One region of the Burkholderia ambifaria AMMD genome, then DNA from elsewhere that is predicted to be linked to it. Evidence: predicted binding sites of a transcription regulator. Region 1 holds the regulator's gene; the other holds the start of a gene.
The links. The regulator LexA, encoded in region 1, represses DNA repair genes until DNA is damaged. The targets are predictions, from matches to a motif close to ACTGTATNNNNATACAGT.
Positions count from the first base shown of each region.

Region 2: a site for LexA is predicted at 4,929-4,946, ahead of BAMB_RS27385 (DUF2471 family protein). Genes of this name have one in related genera too.

Region 1 is NC_008390.1:1,628,577-1,643,426, reverse strand. Features, by position in the region: gene cysW (sulfate ABC transporter permease subunit CysW) at 1-901, opposite strand, end outside; gene cysT (sulfate ABC transporter permease subunit CysT) at 898-1,797, opposite strand; gene BAMB_RS07585 (sulfate ABC transporter substrate-binding protein) at 1,944-2,981, opposite strand; gene lexA (transcriptional repressor LexA) at 3,246-3,893, shown strand; gene BAMB_RS07575 (hypothetical protein) at 3,920-4,258, shown strand; gene BAMB_RS07570 (DUF2939 domain-containing protein) at 4,288-5,010, shown strand; gene BAMB_RS07565 (universal stress protein) at 5,112-5,609, opposite strand; gene nodI (nodulation factor ABC transporter ATP-binding protein NodI) at 5,945-6,859, shown strand; gene BAMB_RS07555 (ABC transporter permease) at 6,866-7,699, shown strand; gene BAMB_RS07550 (hypothetical protein) at 7,755-8,177, opposite strand; gene BAMB_RS07545 (permease) at 8,355-9,413, opposite strand; gene mnmH (tRNA 2-selenouridine(34) synthase MnmH) at 9,410-10,537, opposite strand; gene BAMB_RS07535 (LysR family transcriptional regulator) at 10,602-11,555, opposite strand; gene BAMB_RS07530 (M20 family metallopeptidase) at 11,717-13,138, shown strand; gene BAMB_RS07525 (MFS transporter) at 13,174-14,460, shown strand; gene BAMB_RS07520 (NADP(H)-dependent aldo-keto reductase) at 14,545-14,850, opposite strand, start outside.
Region 2 is NC_008391.1:2,557,190-2,572,039, forward strand. Features, by position in the region: gene BAMB_RS27365 (aconitase X) at 1-639, shown strand, start outside; gene BAMB_RS27370 (aconitase X swivel domain-containing protein) at 632-1,081, shown strand; gene BAMB_RS27375 (AraC family transcriptional regulator) at 1,091-2,173, opposite strand; gene BAMB_RS27380 (NADPH-dependent 2,4-dienoyl-CoA reductase) at 2,249-4,282, shown strand; gene BAMB_RS27385 (DUF2471 family protein) at 4,462-4,866, opposite strand; gene BAMB_RS27390 (LysR family transcriptional regulator) at 5,042-5,935, opposite strand; gene BAMB_RS27395 (NAD(P)H-dependent oxidoreductase) at 6,022-6,807, shown strand; gene catC (muconolactone Delta-isomerase) at 6,869-7,159, opposite strand; gene catA (catechol 1,2-dioxygenase) at 7,203-8,105, opposite strand; gene BAMB_RS27410 (muconate/chloromuconate family cycloisomerase) at 8,142-9,275, opposite strand; gene BAMB_RS27415 (LysR family transcriptional regulator) at 9,367-10,257, shown strand; gene andR (anthranilate 1,2-dioxygenase regulatory protein AndR) at 10,604-11,563, opposite strand; gene andAc (anthranilate 1,2-dioxygenase large subunit AndAc) at 11,773-13,062, shown strand; gene andAd (anthranilate 1,2-dioxygenase small subunit AndAd) at 13,059-13,547, shown strand; gene andAb (anthranilate 1,2-dioxygenase ferredoxin subunit AndAb) at 13,565-13,891, shown strand; gene andAa (anthranilate 1,2-dioxygenase system ferredoxin--NAD(+) reductase) at 13,881-14,850, shown strand, end outside.

The DNA of each region.
Region 1 (14,850 bases):
CGTCATCGCGTGCGCCGGCCAGTTCGGCGGCGAGATGACGCTCGGCGAGCAGCTTCAGCGCGAGCGTGACGAGCGCGAGCAGCGCCAGCACCGACGCCACCGCGAACGCCGCCGCGAAGTTGTATTCGTTGTACAGGATCTCGACGTGCAGCGGCATCGTGTCGGTCACGCCGCGAATGTGGCCGGACACGACCGACACCGCACCGAACTCGCCCATCGCGCGCGCATTGCACAGGATCACGCCGTACAGCAGGCCCCACTTCACGTTCGGCAGCGTCACGCGCCGGAAGATCTGCCAGCCCGACGCACCGAGCACGCGCGCGGCCTCTTCCTCGTCGGTGCCCTGCGCCTGCATCAGCGGGATCAGCTCGCGCGCGACGAACGGGAACGTGACGAAGATCGTCGCGAGCACGATGCCCGGCACCGCGAAGATGATCTGCACGTCGTGGTCCTGCAGCCACGGCCCGAGCCAGCCCTGCGCGCCGAACAGCAGCACGTAGACGAGGCCCGAGATGACCGGCGACACGGAGAACGGCAGGTCGATCAGCGTGGTCAGCAATGCCTTGCCGCGAAATTCGAATTTCGCGATCGCCCACGACGCGCACACGCCGAACACGAGGTTCAGCGGCACCGCGATCACGGCGACCGTCAGCGTCAGCTTGATCGCCGACCATGCGTCCGGATCGGCGAGCGATTCGAGATAGAAGCCGACGCCCTTGCGCAGCGCCTCGAAGAACACCGCGGCGAGCGGCACGACGAGGAAGAACGCGAGGAACGCCAGCGCGATGCCCGTGAGCAGCCAGCGCACGACGCGCGACTCGCTGACGGGGTCGGGCCGTTTCGCGGCACGCGCGCGCGCGGCGGACGGGGTGTTCAGCACGGCACTGGACTCCTGGCTCATTGCTGGCCTCCCTGGACGGTCGCGGCAATGGTTGCGCTCGACGGCGCGGGGCCGCTCGCCCCCTTGCTCGTACGACGCTGCAGATACCACTGCAGCGTGTTGATCAGGAGCAGCATCAGGAACGACACGACCAGCATCACGACCGCCAGCGCGGTCGCGCCCGCATAGTCGTACTGCTCGAGCTTCGTGATGATCAGGAGCGACGTGATCTCGGATTTCATCGGCACGTTGCCGGCGATGAAGATCACCGACCCGTATTCGCCGAGCGCGCGCGCGAACGCCAGCGCGAAGCCGGTGAGCAGCGCCGGCAGCACGGCCGGCAACACGACGCGGCGGAACGTCAGCCAGCGCGATGCGCCGAGGCACGCGGCGGCCTCCTCCTGCTCGCGCTCGAAATCCTCGAGCACGGGCTGCACGGTGCGCACGACGAACGGCAGCCCGATGAAGGTCAGCGCCACCAGCACGCCGATGGGCGTGAACGCGATCTTGATGCCGAACGGCGCGAGATACTGGCCGACCCAGCCGTTGGTCGCATAGACGGCTGCCAGCGAAATGCCCGCGACCGACGTCGGCAACGCGAACGGCAGGTCGACGATCGCGTCGACGAGGCGCTTCAACGGGAACCGGTAGCGCACCAGCACCCACGCGACGAGAAAGCCGAACACGGCGTTGATCAATGCGCCGCCCAGGGCGGCGGAAAACGTCAGCCGGTACGACGCGAGTACGCGCGGCGACGTGACGGCGGTGACGAACTGGTCCCACGACAAAGTCGCGGTCTTCAGGAACGTGGCGGCGAGCGGGATCAGCACCACGAGGCTCAAATAGGCCACCGTGATGCCAAGCGTCACGCCGAAGCCGGGCAGCGCGCTCGGCTTGCGAAAGGTGTACGTCGTCATCGGATGCTCTTGCTGGGTCGATGCTGCTCATGGGTCCGACGCAAACGCCGGCGCGGGGAATCGCGCCGGCGGCCGTCGGGGATGCGGCGCGCTATCGTGGCGCACCGCTGTCGTTATGGGTTTGCTGCGTGGTGTTACTGTTCGCGTTACTGCGGCTTGTAGATCGAGTCGAACACGCCGCCGTCCGCGAAATGCGTCTTCTGCGCATTCGTCCAGCCGCCGAACGTGTCGTCGACCGTGTACAGCTTCAGCTTCGGGAACTGCTTCGTCAGCTCCGCCGGCACGTTCTTCGAACGCGGACGGTAGTAGTTGCGCGCCGCGATCTCCTGGCCCTGCGGGCTGTACAGGAAATTCAGGTAGGCCTCCGCCAGCTTGCGCGTGCCCTTCTTGTCGACCACCTTGTCGACCACCGCGACGGGCGGCTCGGCCAGGATGCTCACCGACGGCACGACGATCTCGAACTTGTCGGTGCCGAATTCCTTGATCGACAGGAACGCCTCGTTCTCCCACGCGATCAGCACGTCGCCGATCCCGCGCTGCACGAAGCTCGTCGTCGCGCCACGCGCGCCCGAATCGAGCACGCCTGCATTCTTGTAGAGCTTCGTCACGAATTCCTTCGCGCCCTGCTCGTTACCGCCCGGCTTGTGCACGGCATACGACCATGCGGCCAGGTAGTTCCAGCGCGCACCGCCCGAGGTCTTCGGGTTCGGCGTGACGATCGAGATGCCCGGCTTGGTCAGATCGTCCCAGTCCTTGATCCCTTTCGGGTTGCCCTTGCGCACGAGGAACACGATCGTCGACGTGTACGGCGATGCGTTGTCCGGCAGGCGCTTTTGCCAGTCCTTGTTCACCAGCCCCTTGTTGGCGAGCGCGTCGATGTCGTAGGCGAGCGCCAGCGTGACGACGTCGGCCTGCAGGCCGTCGAGTACCGAGCGCGCCTGCGCGCCCGAGCCGCCGTGCGACTGCTTGAAGTTGACCGTCTCGCCCGTCTTCGCCTTCCACGCCTTGCCGAACGCCTGGTTGAAGTCCTGATACAGCTCGCGCGTCGGGTCGTACGACACGTTCAGGAACGTCGTATCGGCCTGCGCATGCGTGACGACGCCCAACGCCGCCGCCGCGCCGAGCGCGAGTGTTGCAATCAGGCGGCCCGCTCCGCCCACCAGCCCCGTATTGCGCTTCGCCATCCTTGGTTCTCCAGTGTTGTCGATGTTGCGATGTCGGGCCAGTCTAGCGAACGGGTTACATGATTAAAAATAATCGTTCTTCATTTTTTAATACTCAAAAGTGCTAACGCAGACTGGGCGGACGGTTGCGGCAGACAAACCGGCGTCCGGACGTCGCGAAATCGCGGCGGAACCGGCGCGATCGCGTCGAACCTCAAGTAACACTTGAAATTCGCGAAGTACTGTATAAAAATACAGCTCACTGTCTATCCATACAGTTAAGCCATGACCAAACTCACCGCACGTCAGCAGCAAGTGTTCGACTTGATCCGCCGGGCGATCGAGCGCTCCGGTTTCCCGCCCACGCGCGCCGAGATCGCGGCCGAGCTGGGTTTCAGCTCGCCGAACGCGGCCGAGGAACACCTCCGTGCGCTGGCGCGCAAGGGCGTGATCGAGCTCGCCGCCGGCGCGTCGCGCGGCATTCGCCTGCTCGGCATCGAAGATGCGCCGCACCAGTTCACGCTGCCGCACGCCGGCCTGATGCAACTGTCGCTGCCGCTCGTCGGCCGGGTGGCGGCCGGTAGCCCGATCCTCGCGCAGGAGCACATCTCGCAGCATTACGCATGCGATCCCGCGCTCTTCACGAGCAAGCCCGACTACCTGCTGAAGGTGCGCGGCCTGTCGATGCGCGACGCCGGCATTCTCGACGGCGACCTCCTCGCCGTGCAGAAGCGCACGGAAGCGAAGGACGGCCAGATCATCGTCGCGCGTCTGGGCGACGACGTCACGGTCAAGCGCCTGATGCGCCGGCCCGGCGGCCTCGAGCTGATCGCCGAGAATCCGGATTACGAAAACATCTTCGTCAAGGCCGGCAGCGCGGAATTCGCGCTGGAAGGCATCGCCGTCGGGCTGATCCGCTCGGGCGAACTCTGACAATCGGTCTCGCTGAGGAGAACACCATGGAACGCCTTTCCCGTTTGCTGCCTTTCCGTCAATTCGGTCGCCTGCGTCACCTGCGCGGCCGCACGCCCTGTGCGCCGCTGTCCGCCGCGGCGCCCGTGGTGAGCCAAGAAGTCGCAGTTGAACGGCAGGCGTCGCTGCTGCCGTCGGCGCTTCCCGCATTCGCGCGGGTTTCGCTGAATGCCGGCCTGAATCACGCGGAACCGGCGCGCCGTGCGCCCGTGCGCGTCTATCACGGTCGGTCGCGGCTGATCATGGTGGGGACGATCGATGCCGTGTGCCGGATGATCGATCGCTGCATCGCCGAGGAACGATCGTCCACGCACGGCGGTCTCTGATTGCGGAACCTGTTCGCACCGGAGGCATCGTGACTGGATCTTCGGGCCGCGCGTGGCGGCTCAAGCCCGTGCTGATCGTCGTGCTGGCCGTCGCCATTCTGGCGGCGGTCGGCTATGCATACGCGTCGCCGTACGTCGCGCTAGGTCGCCTGAAATCGGCGATCGACGCGCGCGATTCGCAGGCGGTCAGCGAATATGTCGACTTTCCGTCGCTGCGCATCAGCCTGAAGCAGCAGGTCACGGAAGAGTTGATGCGCCGGATCGACGCGGTGAAGAAGGACAATCCGTTCGCGGTGATTGGCGCGCTGATCGGATCTGCGTTGATCGGCCCGCTGGTCGATGCGTATGCGACACCGGAAGGTGTGGCGGCGCTGATGAGCGGCATCCCGCCGCGCGGTAACCCGGGCGAGCGGCCCCCCGACTGGTCGGGGCCGCCGGCAGGCAATGCGCCCGCCAACGCACCGGCCGCGCCACCGGCCAATCCGGCTAGCGCACCCATGCCGGGCAGCAATGCCACCGCGTCGGCTGCATCGGCGCCGGCGTCTGCGCCCGCACCCACGCCCACGCCCGCGCCCGCCCCGGCGAGCCCGAGCGACGCGGGCCATCCGCAGCAAACGAGTGCCGGCTACCGGAATATCGATGAATTCGTCGTGACCTACCAGCGCAGCGCCGACGGCACGCGCTATGCGGCGGTCTTCCGCCGCTTCGGCCTGTTCTCGTGGAAGCTGTCCGCGATCGACCTGCACGCCTGAGCAATCGCAGTCGTCACGGTCGCGCTCGATGCCGCCGATGCGGCACTGCGCGCGACCGCGCCTGAATCGCAGGCCATCCGGCCGTTCACGCGATTGCTGCGTTACTTGCCGTTCGAGATGGCCGCTTCGCGTTCGCGCGCGATCTCGGCCTTTTGCTCTTCGGCCGACGAACACGCGACCAGAATGCTGCAGTTCACGCGATCGAGCAGTTGCGTGTTGCCCGACCCCATCCACCATCTCGACAACCCGCTACGGCACCGATGGCCGACGACGACGAGGTCGGCCTTCAACTCCGTCGCGAGATTCGCGATTTCGTCGATCGGATAGCCGAACGCGAAATGGCCTTCCGCCTGAACGCCGCGCTCGCGCAGCCAGTTCACGCCTTCTTGCAGGATCTCGCGCGCGGTTTCCTCGAAGCGGCCGCACGCGACGTCGGTCAGCAACCCGGCGCTTTGCGCGATGCTCGAGCGCATGTCGACGACCGACAGCAAATGCGTTTCCGCCTTCAGGTCCAGCGCGAGGTTGGCACCGCACCGCAATGCCTTGCGCCCCTCGAGCGTGCCGTCGTAGCACAGCAGAATCTTGTTGTAGCTAGCCATGAAACCTCCCTATCGCGACTACGTGCGCTATGCACTCATCATGGTGCGCCGCAATTGAGGACGCAAGGGATGGAAAACGCTGATTCGCCACGCGGGGCGCGCCGGCGATGATGCGGTGCACGATCCGTGCGCCGACGCACCATGCCGCACCGGCATGCGCTGAAGAGACGCAGCCGATGCACTAGAATGGCCCGTTCGTACCCTCGACGTGCGTTCGCCCCGGTCATGCTCATGTGACACGCATTCGCCCGATCCGTTCGCCGGCCCGGATGCCCAGTCAGCCAGCCGGCCGGCCGCGAAACGCGTCCGTGCCCGCTTACAACGACAAACTGCCCATGTCCGTTGCACCGATCGATTTCCGGAACGTTGAAAAGCGCTATGGCGACAAGCTCGTCGTCAACGACCTCTCCTTCCACGTGCAGGCCGGCGAATGCTACGGCCTGCTCGGGCCGAACGGCGCCGGCAAGACCACGACGCTGAAGATGCTGCTCGGCCTCGTGTATCCCGATGCCGGCGCCATTTCACTGTGCGGCGAGCCCGTTCCGACACGCGCGCGGCATGCGCGCCGGCGCGTCGGGGTCGTCCCGCAGTTCGACAATCTCGATCCGGACTTCACGGTCCGCGAAAACCTGCTCGTGTTCAGCCGCTATTTCGGGATGTCAGCGCAGGCCGCACGCGCGCTCGTGCAGCCGCTGCTCGAATTCGCGAAACTGGAAAACAAGGCCGATGCCAAGGTGGGCGAACTGTCGGGCGGGATGAAGCGGCGTCTGACGCTCGCCCGCGCGCTCGTCAACGATCCCGACGTGCTGGTGCTCGACGAACCGACCACAGGCCTCGATCCGCAGGCGCGGCACCTGATGTGGGAGCGGTTGCGCTCGCTGCTCGCGCGCGGCAAGACGATCCTGATCACCACGCATTTCATGGAGGAAGCCGAACGCCTGTGCGACCGGCTGTGCGTGATCGAGGAAGGCCGCAAGATCGCCGAAGGCGCGCCGCATGCGCTGATCGAATCCGAGATCGGCTGCGACGTGATCGAGATCTACGGGCCCGAGCCGGTCGCGTTGCGCGACGAGCTGGCGCCGTTCGCGAAGCACACCGAGATCAGCGGCGAAACGCTGTTCTGCTACGTGACCGATCCCGAGCCGCTCAGTGCGCGACTCAAGGGACGCACGGGGTTGCGCTATCTGCATCGTCCGGCCAATCTGGAAGACGTATTCCTGCGGCTCACGGGCCGCGAAATGCAGGACTGATCGATCATGGACGCACGCAACTATTCCGCCGCGGCCCCGTCCGCGCCGCCCCGCGAGTCACGCTTCGCGATCGCACTGCCCGCGAATGCGACCAACTGGATCGCCGTGTGGCGGCGCAACTACCTCGTGTGGCGCAAGCTCGCGCTCGCATCCATGTTCGGCAATCTCGCCGATCCGATGATCTATCTGTTCGGGCTGGGGTTCGGGCTCGGCCTGATGCTCGGCCACGTCGACGGCGTGTCGTATATCGCGTTCCTCGCCGCCGGCACGGTCGGTTCGAGCGTGATGATGTCCGCGAGCTTCGAGTCGATGTATTCCGGCTTCTCGCGGATGCACGTGCAGCGCACCTGGGAAGCGATCATGCACACGCCGCTCTCGCTGGGCGACATCGTGCTCGGCGAGATTGTCTGGGGTGCGAGCAAGGCGCTGCTGTCGGGTGTCGCGATCATGCTCGTCGCGGGCCTGCTCGGCTATGCGCACTTTCCGTCGATGCTCGCGGCGTTGCCCGTGATCGCGCTCGCCGGCCTCGCGTTCGCGAGCACCGCGATGATCGTCACGGCGCTCGCGCCGTCCTACGACTTCTTCATGTTCTATCAGACGCTCGTGCTGACGCCGATGCTGCTGCTGTCGGGTGTGTTCTTCCCGCTCACGCAGCTGCCGCCGATCGCGCAGCGCGCGGCGCACGTGCTGCCGCTCGCGAACGCGGTCGAACTGATCCGGCCCGCGATGCTCGGCCGGCCGGCGACGGACGTCGGCCTGCATCTCGCGGTGCTCGCCGGCTATGCGATCGGCGGATTCCTGGTCTGCGCGTGGCTGTTCCGGCGGCGGATGATGCGCTGACCGGCGCATCCGGCGCCGGCCCGATGCGACGACATTGAGACGCCGTCAGACGACGTTACTCGTCGTCATCGCTCCACGGGATTTCGACGTCGGTCAGGAATGCGACGGTCGCCAGCGGGCCGCCTTCCTGGCGACCGAGCTTGCCGTCCGCCCGATGCCATTCGACGCGGAATTGCGTACCCGGATCGTCGGCGATCAGATAGACCGCACGCAGCTCTTCCGCGTCGGCTTCGGCGACCGGGCCGTCGAACGACACCAGCATCTTCTGCGGCCACAGGCCGTTCACCGGATCGTAAATGCGGTCGCCTTGCGGAATCTCGATGCTGGCCTCGACGCCGATCGTGGCGGAGGCCTCGATGATCATCGTGCCGAGCGCGTTCAGCACGGCAGTCGCCCGCGCGGAATTGGCCTGGCGGATCGCGAGATCGCCGCGCGTCAGCGCCTTTTCGAGTCGAGGATGAATCTTCGGTTGGGTCATGCGTTTTCCTGTTTGCTTCTTGTAAAGGGCACCGCACGTGCGAAGCGGCGGCGCCGGATGAATACGACGATCACGCGACGGGATCGGTCAGCGCGCGGCGCGGCGGCCATCCCGCAGGGCCGGTCGCCGGCTGCCCCGGCGCTTGTTCGCGCCGGCTGGCCGTCCCGTGCGCGTTCGTCAGAACCCGAACGCGATCGCGAGCAGCCCGCTCGCGATCCCGAACACGACCACGAGGGCCGTGACGATCGCCAGCATGTACGGCTTGAACGAACGCGCGAGCATCGCGAGCGACGGCACGCTGATCGGCGGCAGCGTCATCAGCAGCGCGGCGGCCGGGCCGACGCCCATGCCGAGCGACAGCATCGCCTGGATGATCGGCACCTCGCCGGCCGTCGGGATCACGAACAACGTGCCCGCGACCGCGAACGCGATGATCCAGCCGAGATGGTTGCCGATGTCCGGGCCGATATGCGGGAACAGCCATGCGCGCGCCGCGCCGAGCAGCAGCACGAGCACGATGTATTCGGGCACGAGCCGCACGGCCATGCGCACGAGCAACTTGATCCAGCGGACGAACGGATTGCCGGCCGCGGCCTGCCCGGCCGCCAGCGCGGCGAGGTGCGCGTCGTCGATGCCGCGGTCCTCGGGACGCGCGATGCGGTTCAGCAGATAGCCGATCCCGAACACCATCGCAATGCCGAGCACGAGCCGCAGCACGCTCCAGTGCCAGCCGAGCACGAAGCCCATGAACACCAGCGCGGCCGGATTCAGCACCGTGTTGCCGAGCCAGAACGCGACCGCGCCGCCCGGCGACGCGTGCCGCGCGCGCAGGCCGGCGACGACCGGCGCCGCGCAGCACGTGCACATCATGCCGGGCAACGACAGCAGGCCGCCCGCGGCGACACTGCCGAAGCCCGTGCGACCGAGCACGCGTGCGACCCAGTGCGCGGGCAGCAGCGCCTGCACGGCCGAACCGAGCAGCAGGCCGAGCACCATCGCCTGCCAGATCGCCTTGCCGTATGCCCATGCGTAGTCGAGCGCCGCCTTCAGCGACGGCTCGGGCGCGGTCGCCGACGTGCCCATCAGGATCGACTGGCCGATCGAATGATGCTCGGCGGCAACGAATGCCTTGTTGTAGTACGGGAACCATTTCACGTAGAACAGTCCCGCGACTGCGATCAGCAGGAAGGTCATCCAGCCGAGCGCCGGATTGGGTTGGGTGCGTGTGGTCGTCATCGTGTGGTGGTCGATTGGTTTGTGTCGGTGTCGGATCCTGCTGCGTTGCCGGCGACGGGCGACGCCGGAAGCCCGGCGCGCGCGAGCGCGTCGAGCAGCGCACGCGCTTGCTGGCGCACGTCGGCCGCATTCGGCCGGAACGTGAACGTCAGCACGCGGTTCGATTTGTCGTACGACGAACGATAGGTGCGTGCATACGCAGGATCGTAATGCTTGTCGATCAGCGTGCCGAACAGTTCGGCACGCGCGTTCGCGTCGATCAGTGCGTTCCAGCGCGCGACCTCTTCCCGGCTGTGGAGGCCGATCAGGCGATGCAATTGCGCCTTGAACGCGGCCGGTTCGTCGAACAGGTGGGCGTAGTCCTCGAGCAAGAACGCGATGCGTTCGTCATGCTCGGCCTCGACCTGCACCCACGGCCCCGCGCGAAACGCGTCCATCAGCGCGAGCGGCAACTGCACGAGCCCAATCTTGCGGCTTTCCGATTCGACGAAGACAGGCCATGCGGGGTCGAAACGCTCCAGCGTGCCGACGAGACCCGAATCGAACGACTTCTGCGCGGGCTGCGGCACACCCGGCAATGCGCCGAGCAGCGAGCCGCGGTGGCAGGCGAGCGCCTCGAGGTCGAGCGTCTGTGCCCCTTCGTCGCGCAGCGCGTTCAGGAGCCGCGTCTTGCCGCAGCCCGTGTGGCCGACGAGCGCGATGTAGCGGAACCGCGTGGGCAGCGTGTCGAGCGTCGCGCACACCGAGCGGCGGTATGACTTGTAGCCGCCGTCGAGCTGCCGCGCTTGCCAGCCGATCAGGTTGAACCAGGTCGTCATCGAGCCCGAGCGCTTGCCGCCGCGCCAGCAGTAGATCAGCGGCCGCCAGTTGCGCGGACGGTCGGCGAACGTGGTGTCGAGATGGCGCGCGATGTTGCGTGCGACCATCGCCGCGCCGACGCGCGTCGCTTCGTACGGCGACACCTGACGGTACATCGTGCCGACGATCACGCGCTCCTCGTTGCTGAGCACGGGTGCGTTCAGCGCGCCGGGAATATGATCTTCGGCGAACTCGAGCGGCGTACGCACGTCGATGATCTCGTCGAACTCGCCAGCGCGATCGAGGGTGACAATCAGGTTCTTCAATTTGGCGTCGAACAGGGGCGATGCGGCTCGGTGAGCCGCACGGGCACGGAAGGCGGATTCGCGATTATCTCATGCCCGGGCGTCTCGGGCCGCGCGCGGCAACGGGCGGGGGCGACGCGGCGCTCATCACGTCGACCAGATGGTCGCGAAACGCGCGTACCGACGCGGGCAGCTCGCGCCCCGCCATGGTCTGTACCTGGATGCTGCGCTCGTGCAGCTGCGGGTTCGTGACGGGCACGACGACGAAGCCGTCCGAGTCGAAGCGGTCGCGTACCGACAGCAGCCCCGTGAACATCACCGCACCGGTACGCTGCGCATAGCGGTACATCACGGCGGTGTTGTTGCTGGTCAGTTCCGGCTCGAGCATGAGCCCGTCGAGCACGCACGCCATGTCGATCAGCTGGCGCACCGTCGTGCCGGCCTCCGGCAGCACATGCGGGTGCCGCACGACGTCGGCGAGCGACACGGAGTCGCGCGCCGCGAGCGGATGGTCGTGCCGCACGAGCGCGAAGACCGGCGCACGCTCCGTGTGTTCCACGCGCACGCCCTGCTCCGGCGCCAGGCTGAACGTCAGACCGATGTCGGCGTCGCCGTCGCGCACGCGCCGCGTCGCCTCCGCCGGCGACACGACCCACACCGAGAAATCGACGCCCGGGTGGCGCGCCTTGAAGCCCGCGAGCGCGCCCGGCAGGAAATCGATCGCGAACCCTTCCGAGCAGACGATCTTCAGCAGGCTGCCGTGCAGCGCTTCCAGCCCGCCGATTTCCTTCATCACGTGCTCGGCCTCCAGCAGGCTGCGCTGCGCGAAGCCCAGCAGCCGTTCGCCGGCCTCCGACAGCGTCATCCCGCGCGGCCGCCGCTCGAACAGCGGCGCGCCAAGCTCGCTCTCGAGCTTCGCGATCTGCCGGCTGATCGCCGAGACGGCCACGTGCAGCCGCGCCGATGCGTCGCTGATCGACCCGGTGCGCGCCACTTCGACGAAGTACCGCAGCGCAAGACCATGCAGGAAAGCCGCCATCGTTCTCTCCGGACCCGTCGGCCGGGCTGTTTTGCTTTGCCTTTTCGGCAACGAAATGTTCGAAATTCGATCATTGTGACAAAAAAAACGGCTTCCTAGAATCGATCGCACTTCCCGCCGTGCGCGCCGCGCCCGCAGGAAAACCGACAAGGAGACACGTCTTGAGCCGTACCGCCGCCATCCAGCACGCGCTGAACCAGTTCGAATCGGGCGCCTTCTTCACGACCCTGAGCCGCCGCGTCGGGCTGCGCACCGAAAGCCAGGACAGCGGCGCGGGCGCCGCATTGCGCGCGTACCTGACCGACGAGATCGCGCCGGAAGCCGCGCGCCTCGGCTTCACGTCGCGGATCGTCGAGAACCCGGTCGTCGGCGGCGGGCCGTTTCTGCTCGCGTCGCGCCACGAGGACGACGCGCTGCCGACCGTCCTGATCTACGGCCACGGCGACGTCGTGCGCGGCTACGACGCGCAATGGCGCGCGCCGCTGTCGCCGTGGAGGCTGACCGTCGACGGCGATCGCTGGTACGGCCGCGGCAGCGCCGACAACAAGGGCCAGCACACGATCAACCTGGCCGCGCTGGCGAGCGTGCTCGACGCGCGCGGCGGCCGGCTCGGCTTCAACGCGAAACTGCTGATCGAGATGGGCGAGGAAGCGGGTTCGCCGGGCCTCGACGCGCTGTGCCGCCAGGAGCGCGACGCGCTCGCGTCGGACGTGCTGATCGCGTCCGACGGGCCGCGCGTGACCGCCGAACGCCCGACCGTGTTCCTCGGCTCGCGTGGCGCGGTCAACTTCAAGCTGAGCCTGCGCGCCCGCGACGGCGGCCATCACTCCGGCAACTGGGGCGGCCTGCTGCGCAATCCGGCGACCGTGCTCGCGAACGCGCTCGCGAGCCTCGTCGACGCGCGCGGCGCGATCCGCGTGGCGGGCCTGCGCCCGCCGCCGATCCCGGCCGCCGTGCGCGCCGCACTCGCCGACCTGTCCGTCGGCGGCGGCCCCGGCGATCCGGCGCTCGACGCCGACTGGGGCGAGCCCGGCCTCTCTGCCGCCGAGCGCGTGTTCGGCTGGAACGCGTTCGAGATTCTCGCGTTCAAGGCCGGCAATCCCGAGCATCCGGTCAATGCAATTCCGCCCGTCGCGTATGCGCACTGCCAACTGCGTTTCGTGGTCGGCACCGACTGGCAAGCGCTGCATGCGCACCTGCGCGCGCATCTCGATGCGCATGGCTTCGCCGACGTCGAGATCGACGTCGAACGCGGCGCGCCGGCGACGCGCCTGCCGCCGGACGATCCGTGGGTCCGCTGGGCCGTCGCGTCGCTCGCGCGCACGACCGGCAAGAAGCCCGCGATCCTGCCGAACCTCGGCGGCACGCTGCCGAACGAAGTGTTCGCCGATACGCTCGGGCTGCCGACGTTGTGGGTGCCGCACTCGTATCCGGCGTGCTCGCAACACGCGCCCGACGAGCACCTGCTCGCGAGCGTCGTGCGCGAGGGGCTGCAGATGATGGCCGGCCTCTTCTGGGATCTCGGCGACGCCGCGCCGCCCGTTCGCCGCGCGGCCCTCGCCGCGGCCGGCGCCGCACTGTAACGCGCTTCGCCCCTTTCTCGGGACCTGCTCACACGATGAATACGACCACCCTGACCTCGCAGGACGCCGCGCTCCCCAGCGCCGCGAAGATCCGGCGCATCATCTTCGCCGCGTCGATCGGCAATGCGCTCGAATGGTTCGACCTGATCGTCTACGGCTTTTTCGCGGTGACGATCGCCAAGCTGTTCTTCCCCGCGACCAGCGAAGCGACGTCGCTGCTGCTCACGCTCGGTACGTTCGGGCTGTCCTACCTGATCCGGCCGATCGGCGGCTTCGTGCTGGGCGCCTACGCGGACCGCGCGGGCCGCAAGGCGTCGCTGCTGCTGTCGATCGGGATGATGATGGTCGGCACGCTATTGATCGCGTTGATGCCGACCTACGCATCGATCGGCGTCCTTGCACCGCTCGGGATCATGCTGTCGCGGCTGATGCAGGGCTTTTCGGCCGGCGGCGAATTCGCGAGCTCGACCGCGTTCCTCGTCGAACATGCGCCGCAGCGGCGCGGCTTCATGTCGAGCTGGCAGTTCGCGAGCCAGGGGCTCGCGACGCTGCTCGCGTCGGGCTTCGGCGCGCTGCTGACGTCGACGCTGAGCACCGCGCAACTCGAAAGCTGGGGCTGGCGCGTACCGTTTCTGTTCGGGCTCGCGATCGGTCCGATCGGCCTCTATATCCGCCGCTACGTTGACGAAGGGGTCGAGTTCAAGACGCAGGCGCGCTCCGAAGCGCCCGTGCGCGAGCTGTTCGCGGACCAGAAGATGCGCGTGCTGCTGTCGATCGGCGTGCTCGTGATCTCGACCGCGATCAACTACATGGTGCTGTACATGCCGACCTATGCGATCAAGCAGCTCGGGCTGCCGGCCTCGACGGGCTTCGCAGCAACGCTCGCGACCGGCTTCGTGCTGACGCTCGTCACGCCGCTCGTTGGCCACCTGTCCGATCGCACCGGACGGATCCGCGTGATGGCCGCGGCCGCCGTGCTGATGCTCGCGACCGTCTGGCCGACGTTCGTGTGGCTCACGCATCACGCGTCGTTCTCGACGATGCTCGCCGCGCTGATCTGGATCGGCCTGCTGAAGGCGACGTACTGCGGCGCGCTGCCGGCGCTGATGGCCGAGCTGTTCCCGGCGCAGACCCGCGCGACCGGTCTGGCGGTCAGCTACAACACGGGCGTCACGCTGTTCGGCGGCTTCGCGCCGTTCATGATCACGTGGCTGATCAGCGCGACCGGCAACCGGCTGTCGCCTGCGCTGTATCTGATGGGCTGTGCGGTGTTGAGTCTCGTCGCACTGTTGGTCGCGCGCACGCGGCTCGGGATGCGCTGACCTCGCGCAAAGGAAACGACCGCGCAATGATGCGCGTCGGACGCGGCCCGTCGCGGCAACCCTGCCGCGCGGGCCGCTCGCCGTTTACGGCGCCGGGTTCGGCTGCAGTTCGTGCAGCGCGTCGATCTCGGCCAGGATCTCGTCGGACAGCTTCACGTCGATGCTGCCGATGTTCTCCTTCAACTGGTCGAGCGACGTCGCGCCGACGAGGTTGCTGCGGACGAACGGCCGGCTGTTGACGAACGCGAGCGCAAGCTGCGCGGGCGACAGCCCGTGGCGCTTCGCGAGCGCGACATAGCGCGACGTCGCTTCGACCGCGTGAGGCTTGCTGTAGCGCTGGAAGCGCTCGAACAGCGTGATGCGCGCGCCGGCCGGACGCGCGCCGTTCTC
Region 2 (14,850 bases), on a different replicon from region 1:
CTCGGGTTGCTGATCGGCCGGATCGCGGGCGCGATCGTCCCCGCGATCGTCGGGCTGCCCGCGGACACCACCGAAGACGAACTCAAGGCCCTCGGCGCGGCCGCCGCATCGAGCGGGGCCGTCGCGCTGTTCCATGCGGTGGGCATCACACCCGAGGCGCCGACGCTCGACGCCGCGTTGCACGGGCAGGCCGCGCAGCGAACGGTCGATGTCGCGATGGCCGACCTCGACGAGATCCGCCGCACGTTGAATCATGGCGCGGCCGGCGATGCGCTCGTCGCGGTCGCGCTCGGCACGCCGCATTTTTCGCTGGCCGAATTCCGCACGCTCGACGCGCTGCTCGATCAGTTCGACGGCAAACCGAAGTGCGATTTCTACGTGAACACGAGCCGCTTCATCCTGTGGGAGCTGGGCGAGCTCGGGCTTGCCGACAAATTCGACGCGCGCGGCGTCCAGATCGTCGTCGACACCTGCACGTACATCACGCCGGTGATGAAACAGCTGTCGGGCCTGGTGATGACCAACTCGGGGAAGTGGGCGTCGTATGCGCCCGCGAACATCGGCGTGACGGTCGCGTACGGCAGCATGCGCGAGTGCGTGCGCTCCGCGTTCGAGGGAAAGGTGCGATTCGATGACTGACGCAACGATGAGGCAGCTGACGGGCGACACGCTCGTGCCGGGCAGCGCATGCGCGAACACGGTCGTGCTCGACAAGCCGCTCAGCTTCTGGGGCGGCTACGACTCGGGCGTGGGGCGAATCGTCGATTGCGGGCATCCGCAGGCCGGCGCAAGCCTGGCCGGCCGGATCATGGTGATGCCGCACGCGAAGGGTTCGAGTTCGAGCAGCAGCGTGCTCGCGGAAGCGGTGCGCAACGGTACGGGGCCGGTCGGGATCGTGCTGAAGGAGCGCGACCTGATCATCTCGATCGGCGCGATCGTGGCGGCGGAACTCTATGCGATCGCGGTGCCGGTGGTCCGCGTGACGGACGACGTGTATGACGCGATTGTCGCGGCGACGGGCGAAGTGCGGATCGAGGCACGCGAAGGCGATGGCGGCGCGCGGATCGACGTCGGCAGCTGACCTTCCGGCTTACTCGCGTGCCGGATTGCCGGCCGCCTCCCGATAGGCACTCGGCGTCTGCCCGGCCCACCGTCGAAACGCCCGCGTGAAATTCGCCGGGTCGGTGAATTGCAGCCGCTCGGCGATCGTCTTCAGGTCGAGGTCCGAGGCCGCGAGCAACTGCTTCGCATCGCGAAACCGCGCTTCGTCGAGCAGTTGCCGGTAGCTCGACCCGGCTTCCTCGAGCCGGCGCCGCAACGTGCGCGTCGACACGAGCAGCGCGTCGGCGAGCGCCTCCGGGCTCGAATAGTCGCCGGCCGTGCGCGCCAGCTCCGCGCGCACGCGCTCGACCAGATCGCCTTCCTCCTGACGCACCTGCGCATACTCGCGCTCGACCTGCACGAGCGCCTGCCGGTGTGCGACTTCATCGGCGAGCGGCAGCGGCCAGTCGAGCACGTCGCGCGCGATCCACAGCGCATTCGCCGCGCAGCCGAATTCGACCGGCGGCAACTGGTCGCGATAACGCGCGAAATAGCCGGGCTCCGGCCACGCGAAGCGCAGCGCGATCGGCGGCGACGCGCGCCCGGACCACTGCGAGATATTTTGCGCGAGCCCGGTCAGCACGAACTCGAACATCACGTGATGCTGCAGCACGGGGCTCGCCTGCACGCCGTGCAGTTCGAGCGTTGCGCCGTGTTCGTCCTCCGCGTAGGTCAGACGATATTGGCGATTGCGCATCCGGAAGTAGCGCTGCGTGACGACCAGCGCGTCGCGGATGTCCCGCGCGGTCAGCGTCGCATAGCCGAGGAAGCCGTGCACGGTCGGCTTCAGCAGCAGCCCGAACGCGAGCCCGATGCCCGGATCGCCGCCGATCCCGATCGCATTCAGCACGAGCCGGCCCCATTGAGATGGCGCGACGCGTGCGTCCGGTTCGGCCAATACCGCGTCGCGCAGCCCGGTGCCGGCACGCACCGCGGCCAGATCGACGCCGCGTGCGGCCAGCGCCTGCAGCAGCAGGCGCGGATAGGCGACCGGAATCGTCGGCCGGCGAAGCCCGAGGTGATCCTTGCGTGACGGGGAGGTCATGTCGATTTGGCCGAAAATGACAAGCATTATGGCTGTTTGCCCCCTCACGTTCAAGGCGGCGCGCGCCTACGATGACACCCATCGCTTATCGGCAGACTCATCATGACGACCCCCTTTCCGCACCTGCTCGCACCGCTCGACCTTGGCTTCACCACGCTGAAGAATCGCGTGCTGATGGGCTCGATGCACACGGGCCTCGAGGACAGCCGCAAGACGCTGCCGCGGCTCGCCGACTATTTCGCCGAACGGGCGCGCGGCGGCGTCGGCCTGATCGTGACCGGCGGCTTCGCGCCGAACGTGGCCGGCTGGACCAAGCCGTTCGGCGGCACGCTGATGACGTCCGCCGGCGCGCGGCGCCATCGCGTGATCACCGACGCCGTGCATGCGGACGACGGCAAGATCGCGCTGCAGATCCTGCATACCGGCCGCTACGGCTACCACCCGTTCGCGGTCGCGCCGTCGAAGATCAAGTCGCCGATCTCGCCGTTCGCGCCGCATGAGCTCAGCGCGCGCGGCGTCGAGCGGCAGATCCGTGCGTTCGTCCGCTGCGCGCAGCTCGCGCGCGAGGCCGGCTACGACGGCGTCGAGATCATGGGCTCCGAGGGCTACCTGATCAACCAGTTCATCTCGATGCATACGAACAAGCGCGGCGACCAGTGGGGCGGCTCGTATGAAAACCGCATCCGTCTGCCGATCGAGATCATCGAGCGCACGCGCGAAGCGGTCGGGCGCGACTTCATCCTGATCTACCGGCTGTCGATGCTCGACCTGATTCCGGACGGCAGCGACTGGAGCGAGACCGTGCAGCTTGCGAAGGCCGTCGAGCGCGCGGGCGCGACCATCATCAACACGGGGATCGGCTGGCACGAGGCGCGCGTGCCGACGATCGCGACGTCGGTGCCGCGCGGCGCGTTTGCGTGGGTGACCAGGAAGATGAAGGGCGAGGTCGGCATCCCGCTCGTGACGACCAACCGGATCAACCGGCCCGAAGTGGCCGAGCAGATTCTCGCGGACGGCTGCGCGGACATGGTGTCGATGGCGCGTCCGCTGCTTGCGGATGCCGAGTTCGTCGTCAAGGCCGCGCAGGGCCGCGCCGACGAGATCAACACCTGCATCGGCTGCAACCAGGCGTGTCTCGACCACGCGTTCAAGAACAAGATCGCGTCGTGCCTGCTGAACCCGCGCGCGTGCCACGAGACGGAGCTGGTCTACGCGCGGGTGCAGCAGCCGAAGCGCATCGCGGTCGTCGGCGCGGGGCCGGCCGGGCTCGCATGCTCGACCGTGCTCGCGCAGCGCGGCCACCACGTCGACCTGTTCGACGCGGCCGCGGAGATCGGCGGCCAGTTCAACATGGCGAAGCGGATCCCGGGCAAGGAAGAGTTCGATGAAGCGCTGCGTTACTTCGGCCGGCAGGTCGAGCTGACCGGCGTGAACCTGCACCTGAACCGCCGCGTCGCCGCGAGCGACCTGATCGCGGGCGGCTATGACGAGATCGTGCTCGCCACCGGCGTGGCGCCGCGCGACCCGAAGATTCCCGGGCAGGACGGGCCGAACGTGCTCAGCTATATCGACGTGCTCGCCGGCAGGCAGCCGGTCGGCCGGCGTGTCGCGGTGATCGGCGCGGGCGGCATCGGCTTCGATGTCGCCGAGTATCTGGTGCAGGACGGCGCGTCGCCGACGCTCGATCTGGAAGAGTGGAAAGCGGAGTGGGGCGTGACCGATCCGGCCGCGACGCGCGGCGGCGTGACGCGCGCGCAGGTCGCGGCGCCCGCGCGCGAAGTGACGCTGCTGCAACGCAAGGCCGCGCCGCTCGGCAAGGGGCTCGGCAAGACGACCGGCTGGATTCACCGCGCGACGCTGAAGATGAAGCAGGTGAAGATGATCGGCGGCGTGAACTACGAATTGATCGATGCGCGCGGGTTGCACGTGTCGTACGGCGAACAGCGCACCGATCACGAACTGATCGAAGCCGACACGATCGTGCTGTGCGCGGGGCAGGAACCGCAGCGCGCGCTGCTGGTGCCGCTGCAGGCGGCCGGACGACGGGTGCATCTGATCGGCGGCGCGGAACTGGCTGCCGAACTCGATGCGAAGCGTGCGATCGATCAGGGTTCGCGGCTTGCCGCGCGGCTGTGACGGGCTATCGTTTCGGGTTTCGGGATGGCGTGCGTCGCGCGGCGGTGGTTTGCCTGCGCGACGGCTCGCGGTTCTCCGCTCCGTGATTCCACAGGGCGGTTGAGCACGTCGAACCGATGTGCCGCGTCACCACGCGGCGGGATCCCCACACACGGCCATCCGCCACCGGCCCGCGTGTATCAGGCCGCTTCGGCCCGTTCCTCTTCTTCCGCTTCCAGCATCGCCTTGACGATCAGGTAGACGGCCGGCAGGTCGTCGTCGTCGCGACGCCAGTCGACCGGCTCCTCGACGTCCGCCGCGACCAGTCGGCTGTCGCGCAGACGGATGAACGCGTCGACGACGGTCGGATCGTTGCGGCTCAGGAAACCGGCGTTCGAGAACGCGAGTTCCTCGACGTTCAGCAGCGCCTGCCAGCTCATCGTGCGGACGGCGGCCGGATGCGTGCGGCGTCGCAGGCCGAGCGCGCGCTGCGCAGGGCCGCCGACGACACGCTGCAGATCGACGACCGCGCGCTGCGCGGCGCGCTCGAAGTGGCCGGGGTTGAAGCCGGGTTGCTCGGGATCGAATGCGGATGACTGAAACATGGTCGCCTCACAAAAGTCCGTCCGTCATGGGTGACGGAATTCGGGTCAAATGGTGCAAAAGCACTGTAAATATATACAGTGTTCGAGGCGGTTTCAAGTGCTGAATGAATGCACGTGTGCCGCGGCCCGTTTCGGACGACGGGGAAGGTGCGGTTGCGTCCGTACCGCGAAAGATTCACACCGACGCGGCGATCGTCTCGCGCAGCCATCGATGCGCGGGATCGCGATGCACGCGTTCGTGCCACAGCATCGACATCTCATAGCCGGGGACTTCGACCGGCGCTTCCACGACGCGTAATGCGGGTATGTTGCGGACCAGCCGCTCGGGCAGCATCGCGACGAGATCGGTGCTGGCGACGGCCGACATCACGAACAGGAAATGCGGAACCGACAGCACGACACGCCGCGCAGCGCCCGCTTTTGCGAGCACTTCGTCCGTCACGCCGAAGAAGCCGCCGCCGTCGGGCGACACGATCACGTGTTCCAGCGTGCTGAACTGCGCGAGCGTCGGGCGCCGTTTCAGCTTCGGATGACCGGCACGACCGACGAGCACGTATCGCTCGACGAACAGCGGCAGGCGCCGCATCCCTTCCGGCGACCCTTCGCTCGTATGGAACGCCAGGTCGATGCCGTTGCGCTCCGCGTCCTGCTCGATGCGCGGCGGCGCGAGTTCGACGACGGCGAGTCGCGTAGCGGGGGCGGCCGAGCGCAGCGTGTTCAGCGCGGGCAGCACGATCGTCGATTCGCCGTAGTCGGTCGCGGCCACGCGCCACGTGTTCGTCGCGGTCGCCGGATCGAACGGCGTGGCCGTCAGCACTGCCCGTTCGAGTGCGTCGAGCGCGTCCCGCAACGGCTCGCGCAGCGTCTCGGCGCGAGCGGTCGGCCGCATCCCGCGCGGCCCCGGCAGCAGCAGCGGATCGCCGAACAGGTCGCGCAGTTTCTGCAACTGCACGCTGACCGACGGCTGCGACATGTTCAGTTTTTCAGCCGCCCGCGTGACGTTGTGCTCGGCGAGCAGCACGTCGAGCGTGACTAGCAGGTTCAGGTCCAGTCGTCTGAGATTGTTCAAGGCTATACCTGGAATATCGGGAATTCATTTCCAATATACCGTTGGCGACGGCATCCTGCAGTCATTCAATCAACGGAGTAGTGAACATGAATGTGCTGATCGTCTATGCCCATCCCGAACCGCGTTCGCTGAACGGCGCGTTGCGGGACTTCGCGGTCGAGCATCTCGAAGCAGCGGGCCATGCCGTGCAGGTGACCGATCTGTACGCGATGAACTGGAAGGCCGCGTTCGACGCGCATGACGTGACCGACCGTGCGCCCGACGCGCGCTTCGATCCCGCGCTCGATTCGAAGCGTGCGTTCGAGACGGGCACGCAGCGCGACGACATCGCGCGCGAACAGGAGAAGCTGAAGTGGGCCGACGCGGTGATCCTGCAGTTTCCGCTGTGGTGGTTCTCGATGCCGGCGATCATGAAGGGCTGGGTCGAGCGTGTGTATGCGTATGGCTTCGCGTACGGCGTCGGCGAGCATTCCGACCAGCACTGGGGCGACCGTTACGGCGAGGGCTCGCTGGCGGGCAAGCGTGCGATGGTGATCGTCACGACGGGCGGCTGGGAGTCGCACTACAGCGCGCGCGGCATCAACGGGCCGATCGACGACGTGCTGTTTCCGATCCAGCACGGGATTTTGTATTACCCGGGGTTCGACGTGCTGCCGCCGTTCGTGATCTACCGGACGGGGCGGATGAACGACGTGCGCTTCGACGAAACGCGCGCGGCGCTCGGCAAGCGTCTCGACGAACTGTGGACCGCACGGCCGATTCCGTTCCGGCGGCAGAATGCCGGGGACTACGAGATTCCGGCGCTGACGCTGAGGGCCGGGATCGCGCCGGAGAAGGTGGGGTTTGCGGCGCACCTCGCGCACGAGCAGTGAGGGGGGCGATCAGCCTCCCGCCCATGCCGCCGGCCCCCCGGCGGCATGGCCCACCCACAACTCACCGATCGTCGTCCCGAACGGACGAAGGATGCCGGCACAGCGCCCGCACTTCCATCTCCATATACGGAAACAACGGCAGCTGACTCAGCACGTCATGCAGCTGCTGCACGCTCTCGACATCGAAAATGCTGACGTTCGCATACTGCCCCGCGATCCGCCACAGATGCCGCCAGACTCCTTCGTTCATCAACCGCTGGCACATCGCCTTCTCTTCGGCCTTCAGCGTGGCCGCCTTGACCGGATCCATGTCCGCCGGCAGACGGACGGTCATTTCCACATGAAACAGCATTCTGTACTCCTTGCGTTATCGATGCGTCGAACCGGACGGCCGCTCAGGCTTGCGCCCGCGCCCGCTCGACTTCGCTCGCCGGCACGTCCTGCTTGTCCTTGAGCAGCGAAAAATCGAAGTCGATCAGCGCGAACTGCCCGTCGACGCCATACGGCTTGCCTTCCGCGCCCTCGGCCTGATTGATCTTCGGGATCAGCCCTTCGCGGGTCGCGAACGCGAAGTCGTCCCAGATGTGCGGATCGCCTTCGATGTTGATCTGCGTCGTCAGCTTACGATATCCGTCCGCGGAAACGAAGAAGTGGATGTGCGCCGGACGATGGCCGTGGCGGCCGAGCTGGTCGAGCAGCTGCTCGGTCTTGCTGCCCGGCGGGACGCTGTAGCCGACCGGCAGCACGCTGCGGAAGCTGTAGCGGCCATCGGCATCGGTGCGGATCGAGCGCCGCAGATTGAACGCGGGCTGCGATTGATCGAAGTACGAGTAGTTGCCGAGATGGTTCGCGTGCCACACCTCGACGAGCGCGTTCGCGATCGGCGCGCCGTCCTGACCGAGCACCCGGCCGCGCATGATCAGCGTCTGGCCCGGATCGGTGCCGTCGTCGAGGCGCGCATGGCCGACCGATTCCGGTGCGCCCGCGACATACAGCGGCCCCTCGATTGTGCGCGGCGTGCCGCCCTGGAAGCCGGCCTTCTCCTCGGCCTCGTCCATCCGCACGTCGAGGAAGCGCTCGAGGCCGAGGCCCGCGGCGATCAGCCCGAATTCACGGCCGGCTTCGTTCAGGTAGTTGAGCGCGGTCCAGAATTCGCTCGGCTGCACGTCGAAGTCCTCGATCGTGTAGCAGATGTCCTTCACGATCCGGTTGACGATCGCGCGCACGCGCGGGTTGCCGGGCTTTTCCGCGGCGTCGTCGAAGGTCTTCAGCAGGGCGTCGATGGCTTGCTTGTTCATCTGTGTCTCCGGTTTCGGTAGTCGTGTCGTGGGGGATCAGCGGGCGTCGCGTCGCATCCGTTCGATGCGAGCCCAGTCGAAGGTGATGCCGAGGCCGGGCGTCGCCGGCAGGTGCAGCTTGAAATCCTGGTAGCGCAGCGGCTCGACGAGAATCTCCTCGGTGAGCAGCAGCGGGCCAAATAGCTCGGTGCCCCATTTCAGCGAGCCGAACGTGCTGAACAGCTGCGCGGACGCCATCGTGCCGGCCGCGCCCTCGAGCATCGTGCCGCCGTACAGGTCGATGCCAGCCGCCGACGCGATCGATGCGACGCTCGCCGCGCCGAGTAGCCCGCCCGATTGCGCGATCTTCACCGCGAACACGTCGGCCGCGCGGTCCTGCGCGAGCGCGAACGCATCGACGGGGCCGTGCAGCGCTTCGTCGGCCATGATCGGAATCCGCGCGAGCTGCGTGAGGCGTTTCAGCCCCGCGCGATTGGTCGCCGCGATGGGCTGTTCGACGAGGCTCACGCCGGCGTCCGCGAGGCGTGCGCCCGCCCGGATCGCATCGGTTTCGCTCCATGCCTGGTTCACGTCGACGCGGACGTCGCCGCGCTCGCCGAGTGCGCGCTTGATCGCGATCACGTGCGCAACGTCGTCGTCGACCGCGTTCGAGCCGATCTTCAGCTTGAATGCGCGATGGCGGCGCGCGTCGAGCATCGCCTCGGCTTCCGCGATGTCGCGCTGCGTATCGCCGCTCGCGAGCGTCCATGCGACGTCGACCGCATCCGTCGTGCGGCCGCCGAACAGTTCCGACAGCGGCACGCCGACGCGGCGCGCCTGCGCGTCGAACAGCGCGGTTTCGATCGCGCACTTCGCGAACCGGTTGCCCTGGAACAGCTTGCGCGCACGCGCCATCGCGGCGCCGGGACGCGTTGCGTCCATGCCTTGCAGCAGCGGCGCGAAGTAGGTGTCGATGTTGACCTTGATGCTCTCGGGGCTCTCCTCGCCATATGCGAGACCGCCGATCGTCGTCGCCTCGCCGACGCCTTCGATACCGTCCGTGCATCGAACGCGGACCAGCACGAGGGTCTGGCAATTCATCGTGGCGACCGACAGTTTGTGGGGCCTGATCGTTGGCACGTCAACGAGCAGCGTGTCGATGCGCTCGATGGTGGCGGCAGTTGCTATCATGCGATTCCTCCTGTTGGTGCACATGGTAGGAATTCCCGCCCGGCGTCGTCCAACACTCTTTCCGACTACTTCCATACCTTTGAGGCATGAAATGGAATTGCGTCAGCTCCGGTACTTCATCGCGGTCGCGGAGGAAATGAACATCACGCGGGCGGCGGAGCGGCTGCACATGACGCAGCCGCCGCTGAGCCGCCAGCTTCAGGCGGTCGAGGACGAGCTCGGGTTGCCGCTGTTCGAGCGCGGGGCGCGGCCGCTGAAACTGACCGACGCGGGACGCGTGTTCTACGCGCAGGCGAAGCGCGTCGTCGAGCAGGCCGACGAGCTCGGGCCGCTGACGCGGCGGCTCGCGCAGTTGTCGGAGCGGATCGTGATCGGCTTCGTGCCGTCGACGCTCTATGGCGCGCTGCCGGACGTGATCCGCGCGTTTCGCGAGGCGCAGCCGAACGTCGAGCTGTCGCTGATCGAAATGTTCACGCTCGAACAGCTCGGCGCGCTGAAGGGCGGGCGGATCGACGTCGGGTTCGGCCGCCTGCGCTTCGACGACGACCAGCTCGTGCGCGAGGCGCTGATCGAGGAAAAGCTGATCGCGGCGCTGCCGGTCGGGCATCCGCTCGCGGATCCGGAACGGCCGCTGACGCTGGCGGACATCGCGAACGAGACGCTGATCGTCTATCCGAGCACGCCGCGGCCAAGCTTCGCGGATCAGCAACTGTCCGCGCTGCGCGACGGCGCGCTGGTGCCGGCGGCCGTTCACGAGGTGCGCGAGCTGCAGACGGCGCTCGGGCTCGTCGCCGCGCAGGTGGGTGTGTCGCTGGTGCCGGAAAGCGTGGAGGGCGTGCGCGTGAGGGGCGTCGTCTACCGGCGGCTGCCGGAACCGACGGCGACGTCGCCGATCATCATGAGCCGCCGGCTGCACGGCGAAAGTGCGGCGACGAGCGCGTTCTGTGCGATCGCTCGGGAGATGATCGTGCCGGTGGGGTAAGGGCGGTGCCGCTCGCACGTTGACTGCAACTAACGGTCGGTTTTGGCGCGCCCGGTCGAAGGCAGAGACGGCGTCGCGATGCGATGTGGTTCGCCGGTGACGCAGGCGGGCAGCGCGCCTGCAAGCCGGCCCAGCGCGAAAGCCCAGCCCCAGCCCAGCCCAGCCCAGCCCAGCCGACCCAGCAAGCGGACCTAGCAAGCGGACCCAGCAAGCCGACCCAGCAGGCCGACCCACCAAGCCGACTCGGCCAGCCGGCCCAATAAGCGAGCCAGCAAGCCGACCCCAACGACCTGACGGCAACAACCCGACCGACTCGGCAGCCGACAAAGCGGTGCACCTGCACCCCCTACCGCTTGCCGTCGAGCGTCTCCGACGGCGATTCGCCGAACTTCTCCCGATACGCGAGCGCAAACCGCCCGAGGTGCGTGAACCCGCAATCGAGCGCGATATCGGCGATCCGTCGCTCGGACATCGACCCGCGCAGCAACTCCCGCGCATGGTCGAGCCGCGTCGCGCGCAGGTACTGCATCGGGCTCATCCCGCGGAACTGCAGGAAGGCGTCGCGCAGCGTCCGTTCCGGCACGTTGGCGGCCTGGACGATATCCGCGAGCTGCAGCGGCTGCGCGTAGTGCGCGTTCACGAACTCCTGCGCGCGCCGCACGAAGCCCGGCGCCGGGTCGCGGTGCGACGCCCGCAGCACGGACGGCGGGTGGCCTTCGATCAGCAGGTCGATCAGCAGGTGCTCGAGCTGCGACGCCACGCGCGGATTGGCGTTCGCGCGTTCGAGCAGTTCGGGCGAGCGGGCGACGAGCATCAGCTGCTGGCGCCACGCGGCGAGCGCGGCGTCGCTGATGTGCAGCACGGGGTCGAGCGTCGCGCGCGGGTCGCCGGTGAGCGAGCCGACGGTCGCCGCGTCGATGCGCAGCACGAACTGCTCGCAGTCGGCGGACAGCACCGCATCGAAGCGCTCGCCGGGCGCGCACAGCACGCCGGTCTGCCCGTCGACGCCGAGCTGGCGTCCCATCGCGTGGACTTCCGCCTGCCCGGACAGGCAGAACATCAGCAGGTAATAGCCGTCGACCGCGTCGACCTGCACGCGCATCGCGTCGCCGAATGCGATGGTGCCGATCCCGAGCCCGCCGAGCCGCACGAAATCCATGTGCGACGCGCCTTGCACGCGGCCGCTCGGCAGCAGCGCGTGCGGCTGCATCACGCGCGAGATCCGCTCGCGCGTCTCGTCGAGATCGCGGGATTCGAACAGCCGGTGCGCGCGCAGCGCATACGGCTCGAACGACGTTGGGGACATGGGCATCGGCCTTGGTGTGGACGCGCGCTTCGATCCGACGAATGGGTCGCGATCGTGCGCGGGTCGCGTGTGTCGCCATGCTAGCGCAGAAATCCGCCGAAAGTGGATATTGCGCCGCCGCAATCGCACTTTCCGGATAGACGGCGAATATTAGCTTTTCAAAAATGGGCGCCATGCAATCAACGAAACGGAACCACAAGGAGTCCGACATGGAGCAGACAGAATCGCCCGTCGTATTCGCCGCGCGTGACGACGCGTCCGATGTGCGTTTTCCGCACGACGACGGCTCGCGCGTGCCCTATAAGGTGTTCAGCTCACGCGCGGTCTACGATCGCGAGCAGGAACGCATCTTCCGCGGGCCCACTTGGAACTTCGTCGCGCTGGAAGCGGAAATCCCGAAGGCCGGCGACTTCAAGAGCACGTTCGTCGGCGATACGCCGGTCGTCGTCACGCGCACCGAGGACGGCACGCTGTCCGCGTGGGTGAACCGCTGCGCGCACCGCGGCGCGCAGGTCTGCCGCAAGTCGCGCGGCAACGCGAGCTCGCACACGTGCGTGTACCACCAGTGGAGCTTCGACAACCAGGGCAACCTGCTCGGCGTGCCGTTCCGGCGCGGCCAGAAGGGGATGACCGGGATGCCGGCCGACTTCGACCCGAAGCAGCACGGGCTGCGCAAGCTGCGCGTCGACAGCTATCGCGGGCTCGTGTTCGCCACCTTCAGCGATGAAGTGATGCCGCTGCCGGATTATCTCGGCGAGCAGATGCGGCCGTGGATCGACCGAATCTTCCACAAGCCGATCGAGTATCTCGGCTGCACGAGACAGTATTCGAAGTCGAACTGGAAGCTGTACATGGAGAACGTGAAGGACCCGTATCACGCGAGCATGCTGCATCTGTTCCATACGACCTTCAACATCTTCCGTGTCGGGATGAAGGCTCGCTCGATTCCGGATGCGAATCACGGGCTGCACAGCATCATCACGGTGACGAAGACGGGCGACGACACGTCGGCCGCGTACAAGCAGCAGAACATCCGCTCGTTCGACGAGGGCTTCCATCTGGAAGACGAGTCGATCCTCGATCTCGTGTCCGAATACGACGAGGACTGCACGAACCATATCCAGCCGATCTTCCCGCAGCTCGTGATCCAGCAGATCCACAACACGCTGGTCGCGCGCCAGATCCTGCCGAAGGGGCCGGACAACTTCGAGCTGATCTTTCACTTCTTCGGCTACGCGGACGACACGCCCGAGCTGCGCGCGCTGCGCATCAAGCAGGCGAACCTGGTCGGGCCGGCCGGCTACATCTCGATGGAGGACACCGAGGCGACCGAGCTCGTGCAGCGCGGCACGGTGCGCGACGCCGATGCGACGTCGGTGATCGAGATGTCGCGCGGCAATCCGGACCAGCAGGACACGGTGATCACCGAAAGCCTGATCCGCAAGTTCTGGGTCGGCTACCAGAAGCTGATGGGCTATCGAAGCGGGAGCGCGGAATGATGGAAAACCTGACGGAAGACATGAAGACGTGGTTCGAGATTTACATGCTCCAGAACCGCTACATCGGCCACCTCGACAACGACCGGCTCGAACACTGGCCGGAAATGTTCACCGAGGATTGCACGTACGAGATCGTGCCGAAGGAGAACGCGGATCTCGGGCTGCCGGTCGGGATCGTCCATTGCACGAACCAGCGGATGCTGCGCGATCGCGTGGTGTCGCTGCGGCACGCGAACATCTATGAAGAGCACACGTACCGGCACATGACATCGGGTCTCACGATCGTCGCGCAGCGCGACGGCGAGATCGACACCGAGAGCAACTACGTGGTCGTGCAGACGCGCAGCAACGGCGAATCGAACGTGTACCAGGCCGGCAAGTACTACGACACGGTCGTGCGCACGCCCGACGGGCTGCGCTACAAGACCAAGCGCGTGATCTACGACACGTCGCGCGTGCAGACGCTACTCGCGACGCCGATCTGACAGCCAAGGAAACCGACATGACCGAAGCTACGCTCGCCGAATGGCATCCGCTGGGCGCATTCGACGAATTCTCCGAAGACGAACCGGCGGCGCGCGTCGCCGGCCAGAAGCCGATCGCGGTGTTCCGGATCGGCGACGAACTGTTCGCGATGCACGACCTCTGTTCCCATGGTCACGCGCGCCTGTCCGAAGGCTATGTGGAGGACGGCTGCGTCGAGTGTCCGCTGCATCAGGGGCTCATCGACATTCGCACGGGTGCGCCGAAATGCGCGCCGATCACCGAGCCGGTGCGGACCTATCCGATCCGGATCGTCGACGGGCAGGTGGAAGTCAATGTCGACTGACCCGTTCGTGATCGTCGGCGCCGGCCACGCGGCGCGGCGCACGGTCGAGGCGCTGCGCGCGCGCGACGCCGATGCGCGCATCGTGATGATCGGCGCGGAGCGCGAGTTGCCGTACGACCGGCCCGCGCTGTCGAAGGACGCGCTGCTGAGCGACGGCGGCGAACAGCGAGCGTTCATTCGCGATGCCGCGTGGTACGACGCGCAGCGCGTCGAGCTGCGGCTCGGCACGCGCGTCGAGGCGATCGAACGCGATGCGCGGCGTGTGCGGCTCGACGACGGCGCGACGTTGCCGTACGCACGGCTCGTGCTCGCGACGGGTTCGCGGGTGCGTGCGTTCGGCGGTCCGGTCGACGAAGGCGTCGTTCCTCATTACGTGCGCACCGTTGCCGACGCGCGTGCGTTGCGGGCGCAACTCGCGCCCGGGCGTCGCGTGGCGGTGCTCGGCGGCGGCTTCATCGGCCTGGAAGTGGCGGCCGCGGCGCGCCAGCGCGGCTGCGACGTGACGGTGATCGACCCGGCGCCGCGCTTGCTGCAGCGTGCGTTGCCGGAAGTCGTCGGTGCGTATGCGCGGCAACTGCATGACGCGCACGGCGTGAAGTTTCAGATGACGACGCTGCCGAGTGCGATTCGCCGCGCGGCGGGCGGCGGTGCGATCGTCGAGACCGATCGCGGCGACGTGCCGGCCGATATCGTCGTGGTCGGGATCGGCGTGGTGCCCAACGTCGAGCTTGCGCAGGCGGCCGGCCTCGAGGTCGACAACGGGATCCGTGTCGATGCGGGCTGCCGCACGGCCGATCACGCGATCTTCGCGGCGGGCGAGGTGACGATGCACTTCAATCCGCTGCTCGGGCGTCACGTGCGGATCGAGTCGTGGCAAGTCGCGGAAAACCAGCCGGCCATCGCGGCCGCGAACCTGCTCGGCGCGGACGAAACCTATGCCGAGCTGCCGTGGCTGTGGT